DNA from 4 places in the Clostridium sp. CTA-5 genome. Region 4 is predicted to be linked to each of the others. Evidence: riboswitches for the same ligand, from Rfam matches in the RefSeq annotation. Region 4 holds a riboswitch; each other region holds the start of a gene.
What was found. A riboswitch is a leader RNA that binds a small molecule or an ion and turns the genes downstream of it on or off. The one in region 4 is predicted to bind thiamine pyrophosphate.

Region 1 (5,886 bases), on a different contig from region 4:
CAAGGTGCTATAACTGCTTTATGTACAGCAGATATGGTGATGGCAGGTGTAAAAGCTAAAATACCTTTTGATGATTCAGTAACAGCTATGTATAAAGTTGGAAAAAGTTTGCCATCAGCTCTTAGAGAAACAGCTTTAGGTGGGATTGCAGTAACTAAAGAAGGTTTGAGACTTAAAGAACAAGTTTTTGGAAAAGAATAAAGATAATTATGTTTTAAAATTGTGCTAATATAAAGGGATGTGTATAAAATGGAAATGAACTCTATTTTATACACATTTTTTTATTAAAATTTCAAAAAAATTAATTTTATTTTAATGGATTAATAAATTTAAACTGCTATAATACAAATAATAAATAATTTTAATGTTTAGGTGATTTTTATGATAAATATGCTATTAGTGATATTCATAATGGCAACATTGTTAATTTTAGTTTTTTTGTTTACCAAAGGTAATGGAAAAAAATATTTAAATAATAAATCTCATTCAATAGTAAGGAGTAGTTATTCTCTTGGAACAATAATAAATTTAAAAGCATGTGGTAGTAATGCAGAAGAGGCAATAGAAAAATCAATAAAAAGATTAAACAATATTGATGATAAGATGTCAGTATTTAAGGAAAATAGTGAAATATCTATGATAAATTCAAAAGCGGGAATTGAATCACAAATTGTAGGAAAGGATACTTATTTTGTTTTGAAGAAATCTTTAGAGTATAGCAAAATATTAAAAGGAACTTTTGACCCTACAATAAGACCATTAGTATCACTTTGGAATATATCAGGAAATGGAGGACGTATTCCAAATGAAGATGAAATAAAATCAAAGATTAAGCTTGTAAATTATAATGATATTATACTAGATGAAAATAGCCATTCAGTAATGTTAAAACATAAAAATCAATCATTAGATGTTGGAGGAATAGCAAAAGGATTTGCAGCAGATGAAGTTAGAAATATATTTTATAAATATGATATTAAAAGTGCTTTAATTGATTTAGGAGGAAACATATTTGCCTTAGGATTAAAAGAAGATGGATCAAATTGGAAAGTAGGAATTCAAAACCCAATTAAAACTAGAGGAGAACATATAGGACTATTAAATGTAAAAAATAAATCAGTAGTGACTTCAGGAAATTATGAAAGATATTTTATGGAAGATGGAAAGAAGTTTCATCACATAATTGACCCAAAAACAGGTTATCCATCAGAAAGTGAGATAATAAGTGCAACAATAATATCGGATAACTCTATTGATGGTGATGGATTATCAACTGGTATATATATTCTTGGAATTAATAAAGCAATAAGTATTATAGAATCAATGCAAGGTATAGATGGGATATTAGTAACAGCAGATAAAAAAATATATATAACTTCAGGTATTAAAGACGATTTTATTTTAACGGATAACGAATTTTCAATTTAACTAAATAAAGAGAATTAAATTGATTAAAAACCAAAGATAAGTTTATAGTGAACTTAGGGGGAAGAGAGTATGAAAAGAGTGAAAGTATCACAAACTTTTAGACATATAGTACAACTGATAATGTTTTTATTGTTACCAGGATTATATGCAATGACTCTTGGTGAATTGAAAATAGTTTATAAAATGATTCTTAGTGGAAATTTTAATTTTATTCAATCACTGCCAAATTTAATAGAGATTTCATCAGCTATATTATTAACGATATTAATAGGAAGATGGTTTTGTGGGTGGTTGTGTGCTTTTGGAGCTTATAATGATTTAATATTTTTTATATCTAAAAAATTATTTAAAGTAAATTTTAGAGTAGATGAAAAAGTTGATTCAATATTAAAATATGTAAAGTATTTAGTATTAGTATTTATAGGAATTGTTTCTTGGACAATGGGAAGTAATATTTTACAAAGTACAAGTCCTTGGGATGCCTTTGGAGAAATAACTAATATATCTGGTGTTCTATCTACATTACTTATTGGATTTATACTTTTAATTTTAATTACAATAGGAGCAGCTTTTATTGAAAGATTTTTCTGTAGATATTTATGTCCATTAGGTGCTGTATTCTCAATATGTTCTAGGATTGGAATAGTAAAAATTAATAAGCCTAAAGAAGCATGTGGAAAGTGTAGAGCTTGTACACTTAAATGTTCAATGGGAATAAAACTTTATGAGATGGAGTCTGTTAAAGGCGGAGAATGTATAAATTGTTTAAAATGTACTGATGTATGTCCTAGAAGTAATGCCAATGTAAATATACTTGAAAAAGATTTAGATTCTAAAATGGCTAGTACTATAGCACTGGCAACGATGGTAGGAGTCTATGGAGCTACATCTTTTGCCGGAAGTCATTTAAATAATTCTAATTTAGATATAAATAATAAATCAGTTTCAGAAAATGAAAATAAAAATGGGGTTTCACAAAATAATAATGTGTCACAAAATCCCAATAAGGCTTCACAAGAATATAAAGATGGAACATATATAGGAACCGGAAAAGGATTCAAAGGAGGAACAACTAAAATTTCAGTTACAATACAGAGTGGGAAAATAGCCCAAATAGAAACTTTATCATATGGAGATACACCTAACTATTATGACAGAGCTTCGAAATCTATAATAAATAACATAGTTTCTAAACAGTCAACATCAGTAGATACAGTTTCAGGAGCTACTTATAGTTCTAAAGGGATTATTCAAGCGGTAACTAATGCTTTAAGTCAAGCAAAAGCTTAAAATTTATAATTAGTTCTATAGTAATAATATATTTATTACTTGACGGATAAGAATTAAAGGTATAAGCTTTAAATTGTAAAAGATAATTTAATAATTTTATAACTAGGGGAGCTAATATTTTAGCTGAGATTGGAAAGATTGATTTCCTGGACTCTTATAACCTGATTTGGTTAATACCAACGTAGGGAAGTACACTAAATAATGCGTAGTATATTTATGTAGCCCTTGGGCTACATTTTTTTTATTCCAAAATAAGTAATTAGTTAAAGTTATGTTTTAAAACTGTGTTGATATTGTAGTATAAAGCTCATGGACAGAGGAATTTACTTTAAGAACTCTAAAATAAAGCTTAGTCCAATTAATGCATGTTCCCAATCAAAGATTGCTGACAAGCAATTAATTGTACAAATCTTCATTAAGAGTTCTAAAAAGCAAATTCAAATGCTACTTCGCCCTTATACTAGAATATCAACATTCACTTAAAATATAGAATTAATTAAAAATTTAGTGCAGTTTCATTACGTTAGGCATATGAAAGTAAAATAATAGATCAAAGATGTGCAGTATATTTTGATGATGAAGTATGTAGCAAAATATAAAAGTATACTGGTTTATTATTTTTTTGAATGTACATTAAATAAAAAATGAAAGGAGGACTAAAAAAATATTATGAATGAAAAAAGTAAGACACAAAAAATTGCATTAAGTGGAATTTTGATAGCAATAGCAACTTTTTTCGGAACATTTTCAATTCCAATAGGAGTAGCAAAAATATCACCAATTCAACACTTTGTAAATGTAATTGGAGCAATAGTTTTAGGTCCAATTTATGCTTTAACAAATGCATTTATTGCATCATTAATAAGAAATATTTTAGGTACAGGTAGTTTATTAGCATTCCCAGGAAGTATGATAGGTGCATTTTTAGCAGGAGTTCTTTATAAAAAATTTAGGAAAAAATTCATAGCTGCAATTGGTGAAGTAATAGGTACAGGAATATTAGGTGCTTTAATAGCTTATCCAATAGCAGCGGTACTTTTAGGAAAAGAAGTAGCAGTATTTGTATATGTTATACCATTTACTTTTAGTTGTAGTGTAGGAGCAATTATTGCTTATGTATTTTTAAAAATTCCTGTCATAGAAAAATATTTAATGACTAATGAAAATATAAAATCACAAAGTATTTAGAAAAAAAGTTGTATTTTCAAATAATGTTTATATGTCAGTAAAAAATAAATTTTAATTACAGATGATCATTATACCTTATAAGAACAACATTTATTTAAAAGATAGATTAGAAAGAAGAGGAGAAAAAATGTTTAGAGCACTTACAATTGCAGGTTCTGATAGTTGTGGAGGAGCTGGTATTCAGGCAGACTTAAAAGCATTTTCAGCTAATGGAGTTTATGGCATGAGTGTTATAACAGCAATAACAGCTCAAAATACAATGGGTGTTTTTGGAATTCAAGATATAAGCCCAGAAATGATTAGATCACAAATGGATGTGATTTTTGAAGATATTAGAGTTGATGCCATAAAAATAGGAATGGTATCTAAAATTGAATCTATAAAAGCTATATCAAGTTCATTAAGAAAAAAGAAGAAACTACCATTAATTGTTTTAGATCCAGTTATGATTTCTAAAAGTGGATTTAATTTATTGTCAAAGGATGCTAAGGATACTTTAGTTAAAGAATTATTTCCATTGGCTACCCTAATAACACCTAATTTACCAGAAGCAGAAGAAATTTTAGGAATAAAAATAAAAACTCTAGAAGATATGAAAAAAGCATCAAAAAAGCTTAAGGAGTTTGGTCCAAAATATGTTCTTATTAAAGGTGGACATTTAAAAAATGAAGCAACAGATTTATTGTTTGATGGTGAAAATTTTATTTTTTTACCACAAGAAAGAATAAATGTAAAGCATACTCATGGAACAGGATGCACACTATCATCTACAATAGCTGCTAATTTGGCTAAAGGGATGACGATTGAGGAGGCAGTTAAAGAAGGTAAAAGATACACAACATGTGCAATAGAACATGGATTTGAACTTGGAAGAGGTGTTGGGCCTACTAATCATTTTTATGAACTTTATAAAAGAGCTGGAATAATAGAGTAACTTTTAAATTAATGCTATATTCTAAGGGAATGTTGATATTGTAGTATAAAGCTCATGAACAGAGGAATTTACTTTAAGAACTCTAAAATAAAGCTTAGTCCAATTAATGCGTGTTCCCAATCACAGATTGATGACAAGCAATTAATTGGACAAATCTTCATTAAGAGTTCTAAAAAGCAAATTCCAATGCCAGTTCGCCCTTATACTACAATATCAACACTGTTTTAAAATATAGCCTAAATTAAAGTAAAATTCAAGAATAAAAAAATCATTAAGAATGTGGATGTAGCAAATTTTTTCATAATATACCTTTTTGGATATCTGTGAGAAAAATATGCTAAACAAATATATTTTATAAATTTTAATATTAACGGAGGAATAGACGATGAATTATAAGACTCAAATGGAAGCAGCAAAAAAAGGGATAGTTACTAAAGAAATGAAGATGGTAGCTTCTAAGGAAAATATTTCAGAAGAAAAATTAATTAAACTTGTAGCAGAAGGAAAGATAGTTATACCAGCTAATGTTAATCATAAATCACTTAGTCCAGAGGGGATTGGAGACGGACTTAGAACTAAGGTAAACGTAAACTTAGGTATTTCAGGAGATTCAATTGATTACTGTAGAGAAATGGAAAAGGTAAAATTAGCAATTGATTTTGGTGCTGAAGCTATAATGGATTTAAGTAATTATGGAAAGACTCAAGAATTTAGAACAAAATTAATAGAAAAATCTCCAGCTATGATTGGTACAGTTCCAATGTATGATGCAGTTGGATATCTTGAAAAAGATCTTTTAGATATAAAAGCAGAAGATTTTCTTAATGTAGTTAGACAACATGCAAAACAAGGTGTAGATTTTGTAACTATTCACGCTGGAATTAATAAAAGAACAATTTCTTTATTTAAAGAAGATAAAAGAAGGATGAATATTGTATCTAGAGGCGGATCTTTATTATTTGCATGGATGGAAATGACAGGAAATGAAAATCCATTCTACGAATATTATGATGAGTTATTAGAAATACTTAGAGAATATGATGTAA
Region 2 (5,886 bases), on a different contig from region 4:
TCCTCATTTATTATTTTAGTAATAATATTAAAAATAGTACTTTTTCCACTTCCTGATGGCCCTACAATTGAAATAAGCTCACCTTCTCTTACATTAAATGTTATATCTTTTAATATTTCTAACTCACCAAAGCTTTTTTTAACCTTTGCAAGTTCTATTTTATTTTGGTAAGAATTCATTTGTATAAGCCTCACTTGCTTTCATATCCTTAGTAATAATTCCATTATCTAAAAGGAATTTTGTGTAATTATCCCAAACACTATCCTTCATTTCACCCCATTTTTTTGCATCAGCCTTATATTCTTTAGCTAGGAATTTCATACTATCTATTGCTAAATTTTCATCAATTTCTGGCACTTTTGAAACTAATAATTTTGCACTTTCTTCTGGATTTGATATACATTCTTCATATCCTTTTGATGTAGCCGTTAAAAATTTCTTAACCAATTCTGGGTTATTATTAATCTGATCTTCTGTAGTTGCTATAATTGGAGTATAGTAGTTTAATGATTCATCTAATTCTCTAAGTGGTATATAATTTATATCAAAGTTTCTTTCCTTAGCTTCTATATTAGTCCATCCTTCAAAAACCCACTCAAAATCTATATTATTCTTTGTAGCTATAAAGAAATCTTCTGTACCTGCATCTACTTTCTTAAGTTTTGAAAAATCAGCTCCCCCTTTTTCCATTACAGTCTTTAAAATTGCTTCTTCACTAGGACTTCCCCATCCACCATATACTTTTCCTTCAAAATCTTTTACTGTTTTTATTCCCTTTTCTTTTGGTGATGCAAATCCTGATGTGTTATTTTGAATAATTGTAGCAATAGCTTTAACTGGTAATTGAATATCTGAAGTTCTAGCAAACGTTAAATCTTCTTGATAACTTATAGCAAAATCTGCTTTTCCAGCTGAAATTAATTGTAAAGCTGCACCTTCTGAGGGTTGAATGATTTCAACATCTAATCCTTGTTCCTTATAATATCCTTTCTCCTGAGCTACATAAATACCTGTATGATTTGTATTAGGTGTATAATCTAAAATTAACTTAACCTTTTGTAGACCTTCTTCCTTTGCACTCTTTTTAGTTGAATTGCATCCAACTAATCCAGTAGAAATTAATAATGCTGACATTGCTAATGCTAGTAATCTCCTCTTTTTCATAAATAGTCCTCCTTAAGTCTTAACTTATTTATTTTTACATGATTTAAATAATATCTAACCTTCTACTCTTTTCCATGGTGTAAATTTTCTTTCAATAAATGTAACTAAAATAAATATCCCCATACTAATTGCAACAATTACAATTATCGCTGCAAACATCTTATCTAATGCATATGAGCTTCTAGCTCTCGTCATATATACGCCAAGTCCTCTATCCCCTCCAAGCCATTCTCCAATTACCGCACCCATAATACTATAAGTTGCTGCAATTCTCATTCCAGAAAAAAAGCTTAGAATTCCATAAGGAAGTTTTAAGTGTAAAAACACCTTTAATTTTGATGCACCCATCAATTTAAAATGATTTATAAAATCGTTATCTACAGAATTTAATCCATCTGATATACTAATAACAATTGGGAAAAAGCATACTAATACTACAACTATTATTTTAGGTAAAGTTCCAAATCCAAACCAAATTATAAATAGTGGAGCTAATGCAATTATTGGTATGGTTTGTGATATCACAAATATCGGATAAAGAGTTCTTCTTATTAGTGGAATCATATCCATAAATATTGCTAAAATTAATGCTGATATTATAGCTAAAATAAATCCTACTATACCCTCATATATTGTAATTAATATATGAGGAAACATTATACTAAAATCGTTTATAAGAACCTTAATAATATCGCTTGGAGCTGGCATAATATATTTTTGAATTCCACCTAACAAAATAATTATTTCCCACAATATTAAAAGTCCAATAACAAAACTTAATGGTATTAACTTATCCCCTATATTTTTTAATCTTTTCATCAATTGTTACGCCCTCTTTTTTATAGTCAATCTTTACAATAGAAGCTACTCTAGATGCTCCCTCTTCTACACAAATTTCTTGTGCTCTTTTTACAATTTGAAGAAGAAAGTCTAACTCCCCTTCCATTGTTGTCTCCATCGGACCTACTTCATATTTTACCCCTGTTGATTGAATGTATTCTATAACCTTATCCACTACTGGATAGGTCATCTCATCTGGTACCTTTGGTATTACTTGTAAGCTCACATTACATACTGTCATATTAATCCTCCTAATTTTTAAACTATATTTTAAAACAAAATTATAATTTAAGTTATTTATTTTTTAATATAATTTCCTAAAGAATAAAAAAATCGCTAAGGCGACTGTGGAGCCGTCGATTTTTTTTACGCATCTGCCTTTTCGAACGTATGTGAGAAAAATCTGGCAGGCGAATATATTTTCTTTTTATTCTTTAGGTTTTATTTCTTAATCCTTAAGCAAAAATATAATCTAAGTTATTCACAGATTTAAAAAATATAATTTCCTAAAGAATAAAAAAAGCATAAAATCATCTAATCCAGACAATTTTATGCTTGTGGTTACTAATTTAATATTATACTTAAATAATACAGTCTCCCTACGTTGACATTATCCAAATCAGGTTATGGGTCGAAATTTCAAATAATTTCCTCTCAGATAGTTTACTAACTCCCCAGCTGTTATTATGTTATTATAAGTTAACTATATATTTTTTTTCCTATTGTGTCAATATAATTAATACTTTTTATTAATTAGTCTATACTATAATCTAATTAGGCGCCTGAAATAAAATAATAGCCTAAAGATAGTTTGTATATTCTATGTCAGACAAGAAAACAAACTCAGTTAATAGCGAGCTATTGGCTAAATTTGTTACTGCAGTATTACACAAAATAGACGAGTATACAGGTCTATTATTTTTTTCAATGTTACTTATATTTAAATAACTGCTAATACCTTAAAACATATCTTTTAATCTAAAGTTCTGTTAATCTAAAAAAATTCTTCTCTATAATTTTTGATAATTCTTCAATTGGAATTTTTTTTATTTTAGATACACTTTTCATAACATCAATTATTACTTTTGGATATCCATATTCTCCATTTACCCATTCTAAAGCTGTTGGTCCATCAGTTTCTACAAGTAATCTGTCTATTGGAATTTTAATTAACACTTCTTCTGTTAATTTTGAATATCCTATATCAACACTTATCGTAAAATAGCAACCTAATTTTATAAGATTATCTAAAGTTTCAAAATCACCACTATACCAATGAATAATTACATTACTATAATTATATTTTTTAAGAATATTGTAAATTTCTTTTTCTGCACCCTTTGTATGTATTGATATAATCTTATTCCTTTTAATACTTTCTTCCAATATAAAATTAAAAATTCTTCTCTGTGCCTTATAAGTTTTTTGGTCTTCTATCCAAAAAAAATCTAAACCTATTTCGCCAATCAAGTCACTTTCTTCAATATAAGGAACTAGATCTTTAAGTTTGCCCTGGTATTCATATGCCTTCCAAGGATGTATTCCAAAAGTTGCTTTAATATATTTGCTCTTTTTAGTATATTCTTTATTTTTTAAATAACTCTCTACGTCCATACCATTTGTAATAGTTAAAATTTTAAGATTATTAATTTCATCTATAGCATTCTCTATATTCTCTTTAAAAAAATCTAAATGAGTATGTGCATCAATATACATTGTTTTCTCCTAATAAGTTTTTTATTTTATAAACTTATTTACTATTATAACTAGTTTATTTATAAATTTCTATTAATTAAAAACAGTATCATTTGCTATTTTTTGTAACTTTAGTGCAGTATCTGAATCTAAATCAGCTGTATATTCAAGTCCAACTGGCGATTCATCATAAAGAGTTGCATATAAAGTACATGATGCTAAATATGTTCCATAAACACTAGGGTGCATTAAATCTTCTTCATCCCATAAATTAATTTCAGGATATTTTTCTGCACATCTCATAAATGCTATACCTGCTGGAGAAAGAAGTGAATCCAACTCTTTTGAAATAGAGAAATAACTATTAGCTATTTGTGTTTGCATTTCTTCTCTTGTTGTTTTTTGATTTATTCCAAATTCAGATAAATCATCTCCATTTTTATACGCCCATGTCATAAAAAATGCAGTTTGTCCATTTCCAGCTTTTATTAGTTTATCAAGTTTCCTTGATGCTGGATACATGCTATTATCAGCATCTACCGTTGGAATTCTGCTTTGCTCTTGTAAAACTACATAATCCCACTGATAATTTTCTAAAGCATCATACGCAATTGCTCCTACCTCATCTTTTTTATCTGCAAATAATTCTAAGCGATAACACCCTTCTGAAAGATCATAAATATTAGGACTAATACCTCCACTCTCTGAAAGTTTAGTAAACATTGATGGTAAATCATTTACAAATAAAAAGCTATTACCTAAAAATAATATTGAAGGATTTTTATTAATAGGCTTGTTTGGTTTTTTTAATAGTAATTTTTTATTAAAATCCATAATCATATTTTCACTCTTACTATTAGTTTCTTCTAAATAAGTTTTGGTTTGCTCATTTTTAGACTCTGAACTTAAACCTAAAGATTTATCTTTAGAACATCCAGAGAATAATAATACAATCACCAAAACATATGTACAATATAATATTCTTTTGTTTAAATTTAATAAATTCATTAAAATACTCCTATCTAAAAATTTGCATACAAATAAGTTTTCGTTGTTATTTTTGTATACTTTAGTACAATTATTAGTATTTTTGAACTTTTAATACATATATTCATATATTTCCCCCATAAATAAAAACTTTTAAATTACTTCTACACTAACTTAATTAATTCTATTTTTTAAGTAAATTTTATAAAAGTTTTATGTATAATGTTATTAAATTCTACTAAAATATTTATTGTATTTCTAATTTTAATTTTTAATATATATTCTAATTAATTTAATGAACTTATAATTTTTTTTATTTAATTTTTATAAAAGGTCCATACCTGTATTAATACTATCCACTTAGAATTATATATATAATAAATTTTCTATATAAGTTTTTCACTATACTCGTTGATTAATGAATAAACTTTATTGGAACTTATATATTTATCTAACATATAAATCTACTTATAAAATAAAAGAATTTTTGATTTAATATATTCCATAAATATCATTAACCCCCATGATAGTAATTGTCATGAGGGTTAATGATATAAGTATACATTATTTTATACTTATATATTGTAAATTTCTTCTTTCTTAAAATATCCACTATTTATAAGCTCACTATCTATATTATTTTTGTCTATAGCTATTGGGTTAACTAGAATTAAAGGCACATCTATTTTACCATTATTTATACTTCCACTTATATCTATACTTTCTCCATTAACTAATTTTATTGCAGTATCTATAGTAGCCTTACCCAATTTTTTAGGATCTTTAAATACTGTCATCAATTGAGTTCCTTTGATTATTCTTTGAAGAGCATCTAAATCTCCATCTTGACCTGTTACTACTACTTTTCCTGCTAACCCCTGTGCTTGTAGTGCTTCAATTGCTCCACCTGCTGTACTATCATTTGGTGCTAATATACCATTAATTTTATTGTTATTATTAATTAAAGACTGTTCAACTATCTTAAAAGCATTCCTTGGATTCCATTTATCTACCGCCATGTCTGTAACTATTTTTATATCACCTTTATCAACTAGTGGTTGTATATATTTCATTGCTCCTTCCTTTAATCCTTTAGCATTATTATCACGTGGATCTCCTGACATAATAATATAATTTCCATTTGGAACTTTCTGAGTAAGGAAACGACCTTGAAGCTCTCCAACCCTTATAGTATTAAAA
Region 3 (5,886 bases), on a different contig from region 4:
TACCCCATTAGTTAATCGGGAATTAGCAGAAGCTAAAGCAGGAATTAATCCTGAACATTTATACCAAGAATTTATTCTAGCAGGTGTGCTTGTGGGACTAGGAAAAGATCCACAAGAAGCTATTGAGCAGGTTGAAGAATGGGAAAAGACAGGAGTATCACAGCTTTTGGCGCAAAGTAAGATGAATAGATTTTATTAAAATTATCACTTAAGTTAATAAATACTTAAGAAAATAAAGATTTGTATTTTAAAAGTTCTGAGAGAATGTTATATTAATAATTGTTTTAATATACAAAAGAAACATTCTAGTAGGAACTTTAAAATATAGATTAAAGACACAATTATATTTATAATAAATATAATTATAAGAAAACAAATAATATCTTAATGAAAAGCTTATTTATTAAATTTGATTATTTAAATATAAATAATCAAAAAATTATAGAAATAAAGTTTAAGAATATAAAGATATTAAAAAAGGAGTATTAAATGGAATTTAGAAAATCAGTAGAATCAGATGCTAATAGTATAATTAATATTATTAAACAGGCACAAGAATATTTTAGTAAAAAGGGAATTAATCAGTGGCAAAATAACTATCCTAATATTGAAACAATAAGAAATGATATTTCTAATAAGAATAGTTATATTTTGATAAAAGATAATAATATTATTGGAACTGCAATGCTTTCCTTTGATGGAGAAAAGACTTATGAAAATATTTATGATGGAGAGTGGGTAAGTGATAATAAATATGCAGTTGTTCATAGAATTGCTATTGATAATAATTATAAAGGTTTAGGTATAGCAAAGTTAATTATAGAAAATATCGAAAAAATTTGTTTAAATAAAAATATACATAGTATCAGAATAGATACACATAAAGATAACATATCTATGCAAACAATGCTTAAGAAGAATGGATTTAAGTATTGTGGGATAATTTATTTAGAAGATAAAAGTGAGAGAATAGCTTTTGAAAAAATAATATAACTTAAAATAATAGTACATAAACAGTAGAAAGAAATCAATATTTTGTATTAGTGAAAAACGGGATATATAGAAATAGGGATATTACTATACATATTATATTATGAATGATATAATATATGCAGATATTGGAATAAAATTTAAATAGTGAATTATTTGCGGGGGGACTGTAAAAAGTTGAGAAGGATAAAACCTGACCCTTTGAACCTGTTAGCTAATACTGACGTAGGGAGCAAATCATCTACCGATGTATTTGATTTTAGTGCTTGCTATTATAAGTAAGCGCTTTTTTGTTATATAAAAATTTAAAAGGAGGATAAATTTTTAATGGGGGTTTTTACAAGTACAGCAGAAAAAAATTATAAGAGAGATATTATGAAAATAAACTTTAGAGCAGCAATTTTTGACTTGGATGGAACTTTACTAGATTCTATGGACATATGGGAGAAGATTGATATAGATTTTCTCTCAAAAAGGGGATTAAAAGTTCCGGATGGATATATAAATGAGATATGTGCTCGCAATTTTAAAGAAGCAGCTCAGTATACTATTAAATTATTTAATTTAGATGAAAAAGAAGAGGATATTATAAAAGAGTGGGAAAACATGGCGATACATGAATATAGTCATAATATTAAATTAAAACAGTATGCAAAAGAATATCTTTTACATTTAAAAGATAAAGGGATTAAGTTAGCAGTAGCTACAGGATTGCCACGAAAATTATATGAACCTGCTTTAAAAAATAATGGAATTTTCGAATTGTTTGACGTTTTTTGTTCTACAGATGAGATTGGCAGAGGTAAAGAATATCCAGATATTTTTCTATTAACAATCAAAAAATTAAATTTGTCTGCTGATAAATGTATTTTATTTGAAGATGTTTTACAAGGAATTGTTAATTCAAAAAAAGTTGGAATAACTGTTTATGGTATTTATGATAAGTATTCTGTTAAATATAGGAAAGAGATACTAGAAATAGCTGATGGGTATTTAAGTGATTTTACAAATGCACCTATTCCATATTAGTTGATTTTAATAGGAAAACATAACAGTAAATAATTCAAAGTAATAACAAAGTTAGAAATTTTACATAGTATAAAATTATTTTATTATCAAATAATATTAACTGCATATTAAAATTAATTGTACAAAAGAAAGGAGAAACTTATGAGACATAATAAAGTATTAGCGATTACACTACTATTTTTAATGTTTTTCAGTATGCCAGCTTTTGCTTTTGGTGAAAAAGAGAAAGATGTCCTTTTTATGGGTGAAGTTCAAGAAGTACAAAAGGTTGAAAAGGATAATATTTTAAGAGTGAGAGTTAAAGGATATATTAAAGGGGGTAAGGTTTATAAAGAAGAGGTTATTGGTATTGTTGGTGAAAACACAATGCTTATGCCCGATGAATGCTTTAATATGAAAAAGAATAATAAATATGAAAAAGTTAATCCTAAGGAACTTAAAATTGAAAAAGGCGATACTGTTTTTATGGTACTTAATGAAGCTATGACTAAATCTATTCCTCCTCAAGCAGGAGTAAAATTAATACAAATAACAAGTCAAAAATAGAATGAATTTTTACAAACTTTATTCAAAGTTAGGATTTAAAATTAAAAAATAGAACTCCTTTTGTTATATTAATTAACAATGGAGTTCTATTTTGTTTTTTAGATAAATTTAAAGAATAAACTGATTTAAAGTTTTAATAATATGATTATATAACTTTAATTTGGCATTATAGCTATTTGTCAACACAATATTATAAATATATAGAAATATAGATTAAAAGGATATATAATGTAAAGGATGTATCTAAATTTATACTAGTTTAGATAGATTAAAGCAGACAAGCTTTTTAAATTATTATTGCTATTCTTTATAAAAGAATTAATTCATATAGAAAGATAATAAAAGATTATATATTATATAGAAATGAAAGGACGTTATTTATGATTTATTCTCTAGAAAACTCGAAAATAAAAATTACAGCTAGTACTCATGGAGGAGAATTACACTCTTTAACGGGTAAAGAAAAAAATACTGAATATCTTTGGGATGGAAATCCTGAATATTGGAAATATCATTCACCAATTTTATTCCCTGTAGTAGGAAAAGCACTTGATTTAAAGTATAAAGTGAATGGAAAAATATATGAAATACCAGCTCATGGATTAGCTAGAATATCTGATTTTACTTTGGTATCACAAACAGATAATTCTATTACCTTTGAACTAAAATATTCAGAGGAGTCTCTTAATGCATATCCTTATAAGTTTTCTTTAAATGTTACTTATACTATTGAAGAAAATACTGTGGATGTAACATATAAGGTTATAAATTTAGATGATAAAGAAATATATTTTTCAATAGGAGGTCATCCAGCATTAATGTGTCCTATTGAAAAAAATCAAAAATTAGAAGATTACTATCTTAAGTTTAATAAAATAGAAAATAGTTCAACTATGTTAGTTACAAAAGAAAGTTATTTTTTACATGAAAGAAAAGAATATTTAAATGATTCAGACACTATTTATTTATCAAAAGAATTATTTAAAGAGGGCGTTTTAGTTTTTGATGATTTAAAATCTAATGAAATAACTATAGAATCAAAAAATAATAATAAGTCTTTAACAGTAGATTTTAAAGGATTCCCATACTTAGGAATATGGGCTCCAGAAACTAGCGCACCATTTTTATGCATAGAACCTTGGTTCGGACATGCTGATTATCAAGATTTTAATGGCGAATTTAAAGATAGAGAAGGAACTGTTTCACTTGATATAAATAAAGAATTTAGTTGTAGTTATAAAATTTCTGTTAGAGAATAATAAATAAAAAACAATATAAGACAAGCTATCTAAAATATTTTTATAAATTTTAGATAGCTTGTTTATTTTTTATAATACTTTGATTTTAAGAATATGAATTTATAAATGCAAATAAAGTAAAACTGTAATAAGAGGTAAAAATCTTTATATATTTAAAGTATTATAGTATAATTTTATAAGAATTAATTGATTTAGACATATAATAGAGGAGTAATGGGATGTTAAAAAATGATTTTGGAAATGTTGCATTAAATAGTGTTTATTATTCTATTCCATATATCGATATTTTTTTTGATAATGATATAGAAATTATGCTAACTGATAGGGAGAAAGTACTATATTATCAAGGTAGTAAAGAAATAGACTGTAAGATAAAAGAAGGTTCAGAAGCAGGAAAATTTGTAAAAGAAGCTATGAAAAAAGGGAAGATCGAAGTGAAGATTATTCCAGAAGATTTTATGGGATTAGCTTTTAAATCATATATGATTCCTATAAAAGATGGAAATAATGTTGTAGGATCAATAGCTATTGGAAAAAGTCTTTCAAAGAAAAAGGATGTAACTAATATTACACAAGAATTGATAACATCCTTATCACAAATTGGAACAAGTATAAATCAAATTTCATCTGGTGTACAAGATTTGACAGATATGAATAGTAAAATACTAGAAGAAGCTAATAAAGCTAATGAAATGGCTAATGACACAGATGAAATAGTAAATTTTATAAAAGGAGTTTCTTCTCAAACTAATCTTTTAGGATTAAATGCAGCTATTGAAGCAGCAAGAGCTGGAGAGCATGGAAAAGGGTTTAATGTTGTTGCTCAGGAAATTAGAAAATTATCTAATTCATCTAATGAATCAATAGGGAAAATAGAAGGTGTTATTAAAAATATTTCAACAGCAATAGAAAAAATTAATGATAAAGTAATAAATGTTGATGATGTGTCAAATAAACAATCAGAAGCTTTAAAAGAAATGACAGTACTAATTGATAAGTTAAATAATACAGCAGTATTATTAGGAAATTTAGCTGAAAAATTATAAATATAAAAACATATAAAAGACATAGTTATATTTGTATAAAAACAAATATAACTATGTCTTTTTATATATCTGTTATTAAAAATATGCTTTGAATTTTAAATTATTAAAATAATACTAGTATTGACATTATGTTATAAAGAATTATAAAATATAAACGAGAAAATAATAGAAATTTGTAGAATAAAAGGATTACAAACAACATTAATGGAAAATATAACTTGTTTTTCTTTAATATTTTTAAAATAACAATATAAAGGAGATGGCTGTTTTGAATTAAAAAGAGTGAGTATAGAACTAATGAGTAATATTTTAAAATGTAAATTCAGGGAGGATTTTATTTATGAAAAGGATACTAATAGTTGATGATGCAGTTTTTATAAGATTATCACTAAAAAAAATGCTTGAGGAAAATGGATTTGAAGTGGTAGGAGAAGCAGAAAATGGAGTTCAGGCTGTTGAAATGTATAAAATGTTAAACCCAGAAATAGTTACAATGGATATAACAATGCCAGTAATGGATGGGTTAGAAGCTTTAACTGAAATACTTAAGTTTGATCCTAATGCAACTGTAATTATGCTAAGTGCTATGGGACAAGAAATGAAAATTAGAGAATCAATTGTTATTGGAGCTAAAAGTTTCATAGTGAAGCCTTTTAAAGAAGATTATCTTTTAAAGACTTTAAGTAATTTTTAGTAGTTATTATAACAAGAGAAGGTGAAAATATGAATAGAAAAGAGCCTATGTTGGAGGTGTTCATTTTTGAAACATTTGATATGATAGAACAACTCGAGCAACTTATAATTGATAGTGAAAAGCATAAAAAATTAAAAAGTGATGCTATCAATGAGATATTTAGAATAATGCATACAATTAAAGGCTCATCTGGCATGATGATGCTTGATAATATTTCTCATATTTCTCATAGTATAGAAGAATTATTTTATTTTATTAGAGAATTTAATCCTGAACATATTGATTATTCAGAGCTTACCAATTTAGTTTTAGAGGGAAGTGA
Region 4 (5,886 bases):
ATGAAATAATAAACATAATTCCAACCATTTCTGATAATACAGATATTTTCTTTACTATAGATACATTAGAATACCTAAAAAAAGGTGGTAGAATAGGTAGAGTTGCTGGAACTATTGCAGAGGTTTTAAATTTAAAACCTGTTATAACAATAGACAAAGAAGGCTGTTTTCAAACTTATTCTAAAGCTAGAGGCAAAAAACAAGCTTTATCTAAACTGTTAAAAATAGCTAAATCTTATACTGAAAATAACAAGTGTAAATTTTGGATTATGGATGGAAATGCAATTGAAGATGCGAAATCTCTATTTGAAACTATTAAAAGCTTAGACAATGTAGTAGACTGCCAACTAGGTTATAGTATAGGCCCTGCCCTTGGAGTACATACTGGTCCAGGACTTTTCGGATTTATTGTTGAAAAGGTAGATTAAAATGTCTAATTTTGACTTTTATAATATAAAAGATATACGTGCTGAAGAAAAGCGGCTTTATGAAGAATATAAAAATAAAGTTTCTGAATTAAAAAAAGTTAAAAAGGAAAAAGATGCTGTCGGTCAAGTATTTACTAAAGGTTTATTGCCTATATATGTTTTATATATTTTATCATTAAAGCCTACTAACGGTAATGAAATATCAACTCAAATAGGTATAAGAACTAATGGTAAATGGATACCAAGTACTGGAGGTATATATCCTCTACTTAAAAAATTAGAAAAAGAACAATTAATATTAGGTGTCTGGGATGATCCTGAAAAAAAATTTCAAAAGATATATCATTTGACTCCAAAAGGTAAAGTCGAATATGAAAATAAGAAAAAACTTTTAAAACCAAAAATTGAAGAATCATTAGAAGTATTTAAAATAATATATAATGATATTTATTAATTTAATAAATAAAAAATAATAGTTCAAGTATGCAAATATACTAGTCTATTATTTTTTTATTTGAATTATATTATAACTCTTTCATAAAATAAAAATCATTTTTAATTATGTATATTTATTTACATCAAAGTAAAAAATACATTTATAAGGATGGTGTTAAAAATGAAAGGTTTTATTATAGATTCAACATTTAAAGAAGATGTTATAGTTGGATTAAATGATTTTAATACAATAGTCCCATGTAATAATATATCAGATAATACAAAAAATGGACAAAAAATTCAATTAAGTACGGTTTCATCAAACTATATCTCGCATGCTAATAAAAGCAACAAATATAACATATATAACTTAGTTGACTATTTATAAGACAATCTTTAGAATATATTTAGAATGTGCTAGGGGAGCCTTGTGCTGAGATTTGATATTTCATAAACCCTTAAAACCTGATCCAGTTAATTCTGGCGTAGGGAAGTGTAATCTTTATATATTAATCTTACTTTTTTAAATAGTAAGGTACGTTATTTAAAATTTTATAAATAACGATAGATTTTATACTTAATTGGTTAATAATCTCCTAAGCACTATTAAGGAGGTTTTTTTTATGAAAATTTTTAATGATTGGGCAAATCAATTCATTAATCTATATCAAAATTTGCCTAAAAATGTACACACCATTCTTTCAAATCCATTATCTATTGCTACATTAATAGGATTCGTTATCATTCTTATAGTATTAGCCAAAGTGAAAAAAATAAATTTTACCCCTCAATTAATTGCTAGAATAGGTATAGCATTAGCACTAGCTACTATATTAAAAATGCTTAGAATATATCACTTTCCTCAAGGAGGAAGCATAACATTCGGTAGTATGATTCCAATATTGCTAATTGCTTTTATGTATGGTCCTGAAATTGGGTTTTTAACTGGATTTCTTTATGGCATAATAACTTTCTTAATGGATCCATATATACTCCATCCTGTACAAGTTTTATTTGATTTCCCATTACCTTTTTTATCTTTAGGACTAGCTGGATTTTTCAAAAATAAAAAATACATTGGAGTAACTCTTGCTATTTTAACTAGATTTATGTGTCATTTTATTTCTGGTGTTGCATTCTTCGGTTCTTATGCTCCAGAAGGAGTGTCTCCAGCTTTATATTCTTTATCTATAAATGGCCCAATAATAGGTATAGAGGGTTTAATATGTTTAGTTATTATAAGCATACTACCTATAAGTAGAATAATATCTGTTTCCAATGAGCATTTAACAACATAAAATGGCTAAAAAATTAGAGCTATCAATATGATGATAGTTCTAATTTTTTTAGATATTATTCTGCTAAAATAGCATTAACTGGACAACTAACTTCTGCTTCCTTTGCACTATCTTCAGCATCTTTTGGTACATCATTAACTATTGTTCCAGCTTTTCCATCATCCTCCATATCAAAACATTCAGGACATATTGATGGACATAATCCACATCCTATGCAAGTATCTTTATCCACTTTAACTTTCAATAAACTCACCCTTCCATTAAAAATTACATTAATAGTATTTCCTAAGGAGATTGAATTATGTATATTATGATACATGAAATAAAATAATAGACCAGTATAATGCAAAATAAATGCGAATACTGGTCTAGAATATACTTAATATAGTCCTTCAAATATTAAAGAATATAAATCATTATCTTTTACATATTCTTCTGCTTTTCCATTTTCTAATGCTTCTGTTAAATCAGTATTAATAGGTAATTCTCCTATTAATGGCAATCCTAAATATTCAGCATGTTCCTCTGATGATTTCTTACTAAATACTCTTATTTTCTTATCACAATCTGGACAATTAATGTATGCCATATTTTCAACTACACCTTTAATCTTAATACCAATCTTTTCAGCCATTATAACTAATTTCTTTACAATCATTGATACCATGTCTTGAGGTGTTGAAACAACTACAACTTCACTGACAGGGAATTCTTGCATTACTGTTAATGCTATATCACCTGTACCAGGTGGCATATCTATAAGTAAATAATCCAACTCTCCCCAGTTAGTTTCCACAAACATTTGGTTTAATACTCCTGTTATAACTGGTCCTCTCCATATAACTGGTTGATCCTCAACAGCTGTTAAAAGATTCATAGAAATAACCTTTATTCCAGTATTTGTTTCTACTGGATCAAATCTAACCATATCATTTTCTAATGGTATTATCATTGCTCTTTTATCATTTATTCCAAAAAATCTTGGCATAGATGGTCCTGTAATATCAGCATCCAACACTCCAACTTTATATCCTTTTTTCGCTAAAGTAGTCGCCATTATACCTGTAACAGTAGATTTACCTACTCCACCTTTACCACTAATTACTCCAATTATGTTTTTAATTTTCCCATATCTAGGTAATGTCTTTGAGCAAGTGCTATTACATTCACTTCCGCTAGATCCACATGTACCTTTACTTGGACAAGTATCACAACTCCCCATTGATTCATCCTCCTTTTACCAATCTTCTGGCATTTTGTTTGGTTCTCCTATATTGATATCCCAATTTTTAAAGTTGTATTCTGCTGATACATAATATGTATTAAAAGATTTATCTTTTTTGTTATCAACAGTTATCATAGTTTTAAAAATTGTACTATTATATCCTCTGTTCTTAACTTTAATTATTGTATCAAAATCTTCACTATTATTTTTAACTAAACTAGTACTAGACAAAACCTTATTAATATTTTTTTCAAAGCTCTGTAAATCTGTTGAAAACATATACTTTAAACAGTCTATATCTCCTGATGTATCTATTCCTATCTTATTATTAGATTGATTTAATTCATCTTTATTTGATTTAAGTACTGCTAAAATAGATTCATAATATACATATTGAAAATCTCTAGGTTTTCTTACAAAAGAAAGATTTTGAGTTATTATATCATCTAAACGCTTAGATATTGAAAAACATACATCATCATTAAAAAAGTTACCTTTTCCTTTTTCATTTGCTGCAACTATATATTCATATTTTTTAACTTCATCACCAATACATATTTCAAAATAATAATCTGGATCAAGTGAACTTCTTTCAGATACTTGTTTACCATTTGATAATAACTTATACATATCATTTATAGCATTAGTGTCAGTAATTATGAATCTAAAACCAGTATCTCTAGCACTTTGTATTATAATTTTATCTACCTTATTTTGATTTATATATTCAAAATAATTATTTTTTAATCCCATTTTAACTGCCACTTTATCATAAGTTGCACATCCAGATAAACACGTAATGGTTAAACTTAATATTAAAATTATTAAAATTCTATTTTTATTCAAAACTTTTCTTCTCTCCCTTAAAAAACTTATGAAAATTAAAGAAATAAACTCCTAAAACTAAAGTAAAAATAGCTATAAACTGTGATGTTGATAACATTCCAACATTTCCTCTTGGATCATTTCTTAAAAATTCTATCATAAATCTTCCTATACTATAAATTATCAAGTATACTGAAAGTATTTTACCAGATTTTCTTTCTTTGCTTGAATAATATAAAAGAAAAAAACCTAATAAAAAGTCAAAGGCTGAAGAATAAAGTTGAGTAGGATGTAAATGTACTCCACTTGGCGCAAGTGAATTTACTGGAAACTCAACACCTATAGGAAGATTGGTTTCTGCACCATAACAACATCCTGCTAAAAAGCATCCAATACGTCCAAATCCTTGTGCAATCGCAAGTCCTGGCACTGTTAAATCCATAATATCTAAAACACTCCATCTTTTTCTTCTACAATATAAAATAATACTTAGAGCGCCTAGTATTATTGCTCCATAAATAACAAATCCATAACCAAAATTCATAAGAATACTAGGATTATCTAAGATACTTCTAAATTCGGTTAAAATAAATAGTAATTTTCCACCTAATACGCCTGATATTATAGCTAGAATTATTAGATTTAATAATGAATCTTCATTATATCCTTTACTTTTTGCTTTTTTTAAAAGTAAAGAAACTGATACTAATATCCCTATAGCAATCATTAATCCATAGCTTTTTACTTGTATTCCCAAAAATTCAAATAAAAATATCTTCATAAATATCTCCTTATAGTATTAAATATCAAGGAGAAGCATTAAGCTTCTCCTTGATATTTAAATTATAATACTAATGTTTATTAATGGCAAACCTTATTTAACCTTGATTTTAGAAACGATAGTATTTAAAACTGTTTTTATGTTTTCTTTATAATAATCTTCTTTTACATTAAATAATATTTTCATAGTCTTTCCATTATCACTAGTTAAATAATAACAAATATTTTCAAATGTATATCCTTTTTTTACTTTAGTTTTATATTGAGATAATACACCAGACACATTTTGAAGTTTAAATGGAGTTATTTGCTCATTTGTATAGGTTAATGGTAGATTATTCAAATCATTTTCTGCAAAAGCCCCTAAATCACTTTGTGTATCTATCACTTGTAAATATCCTGTAATTTTATTTTCTTTATCTTTAAAATCTGCTTTATAACTAATATATTGTCCTATACTTTGTTTTTCAGATACTTCCCATTGATTTGGTAATGAAAAAGTATATTTCCCGTCCTCAAAACTATATTCTTTAAACTCATTTATTCCGTTCTCTACAAGAACTACTTGTGTGAATGATTCTTTAAAAAATGATTGTGTTATGCCCAATATAATCATTAACGAAACTAAAATTGACATAACTATTATCTGTTTTTTATTCATAACAATTTCTCATTTACTGCATTGGAACTACGATAGTAGAATTCTTGAAATCATAGAACATGAGCCAGTAACCTTCATTCCTCATTTCATTATGTGTCCATGTTACAAAACCTGTTTTTCCTTCATAAGGCTGATCTGAAATATCTTTGCTACCTTGTATTCCATAGACAATATATTTTAATTCTCCGACTGAATCACATTTATAACCTAATAAAAAGTGTTTGCTCTTATTTA

Region 1: another riboswitch for thiamine pyrophosphate. It lies ahead of thiW (energy coupling factor transporter S component ThiW); the one in region 4 lies ahead of thiT (energy-coupled thiamine transporter ThiT).
Region 2: another riboswitch for thiamine pyrophosphate. It lies ahead of ACYUET_RS00475 (thiamine-binding protein); the one in region 4 lies ahead of thiT (energy-coupled thiamine transporter ThiT).
Region 3: another riboswitch for thiamine pyrophosphate. It lies ahead of ACYUET_RS04410 (HAD family hydrolase); the one in region 4 lies ahead of thiT (energy-coupled thiamine transporter ThiT).

What each region holds. Positions count from the first base shown of each region.
Region 1 covers NZ_BAAAAT010000002.1:123,788-129,673, reverse strand. Annotated here, with positions in the region: gene sdaAA (L-serine ammonia-lyase, iron-sulfur-dependent, subunit alpha) at 1-201, shown strand, start outside; gene ACYUET_RS05915 (FAD:protein FMN transferase) at 382-1,428, shown strand; gene ACYUET_RS05910 (FMN-binding protein) at 1,498-2,718, shown strand; TPP riboswitch at 2,813-2,923, shown strand; gene thiW (energy coupling factor transporter S component ThiW) at 3,388-3,906, shown strand; gene thiD (bifunctional hydroxymethylpyrimidine kinase/phosphomethylpyrimidine kinase) at 4,034-4,840, shown strand; gene thiC (phosphomethylpyrimidine synthase ThiC) at 5,226-5,886, shown strand, end outside.
Region 2 covers NZ_BAAAAT010000001.1:111,357-117,242, reverse strand. Annotated here, with positions in the region: gene ACYUET_RS00490 (ABC transporter ATP-binding protein) at 1-179, opposite strand, end outside; gene ACYUET_RS00485 (ABC transporter substrate-binding protein) at 160-1,164, opposite strand; gene ACYUET_RS00480 (ABC transporter permease) at 1,219-1,983, opposite strand; gene ACYUET_RS00475 (thiamine-binding protein) at 1,955-2,245, opposite strand; TPP riboswitch at 2,583-2,691, opposite strand; gene ACYUET_RS00470 (TatD family hydrolase) at 2,983-3,720, opposite strand; gene ACYUET_RS00465 (DUF4886 domain-containing protein) at 3,793-4,707, opposite strand; gene ACYUET_RS00460 (sugar ABC transporter substrate-binding protein) at 5,262-5,886, opposite strand, start outside.
Region 3 covers NZ_BAAAAT010000001.1:953,799-959,684, reverse strand. Annotated here, with positions in the region: gene ACYUET_RS04420 (cytochrome b5 domain-containing protein) at 1-199, shown strand, start outside; gene ACYUET_RS04415 (GNAT family N-acetyltransferase) at 490-993, shown strand; TPP riboswitch at 1,141-1,239, shown strand; gene ACYUET_RS04410 (HAD family hydrolase) at 1,318-2,019, shown strand; gene ACYUET_RS04405 (hypothetical protein) at 2,161-2,565, shown strand; gene ACYUET_RS04400 (aldose 1-epimerase family protein) at 2,946-3,824, shown strand; gene ACYUET_RS04395 (methyl-accepting chemotaxis protein) at 4,043-4,870, shown strand; gene ACYUET_RS04390 (response regulator) at 5,211-5,564, shown strand; gene ACYUET_RS04385 (chemotaxis protein CheA) at 5,594-5,886, shown strand, end outside.
Region 4 covers NZ_BAAAAT010000008.1:103,644-109,529, reverse strand. Annotated here, with positions in the region: gene ACYUET_RS14460 (DegV family protein) at 1-428, shown strand, start outside; gene ACYUET_RS14455 (PadR family transcriptional regulator) at 430-882, shown strand; gene ACYUET_RS14450 (hypothetical protein) at 1,045-1,251, shown strand; TPP riboswitch at 1,273-1,372, shown strand; gene thiT (energy-coupled thiamine transporter ThiT) at 1,487-2,161, shown strand; gene ACYUET_RS14440 (ferredoxin) at 2,217-2,405, opposite strand; gene ACYUET_RS14435 (Mrp/NBP35 family ATP-binding protein) at 2,541-3,383, opposite strand; gene ACYUET_RS14430 (hypothetical protein) at 3,399-4,232, opposite strand; gene ACYUET_RS14425 (prolipoprotein diacylglyceryl transferase) at 4,225-4,992, opposite strand; gene ACYUET_RS14420 (hypothetical protein) at 5,086-5,652, opposite strand; gene ACYUET_RS14415 (DUF7922 domain-containing protein) at 5,666-5,886, opposite strand, start outside.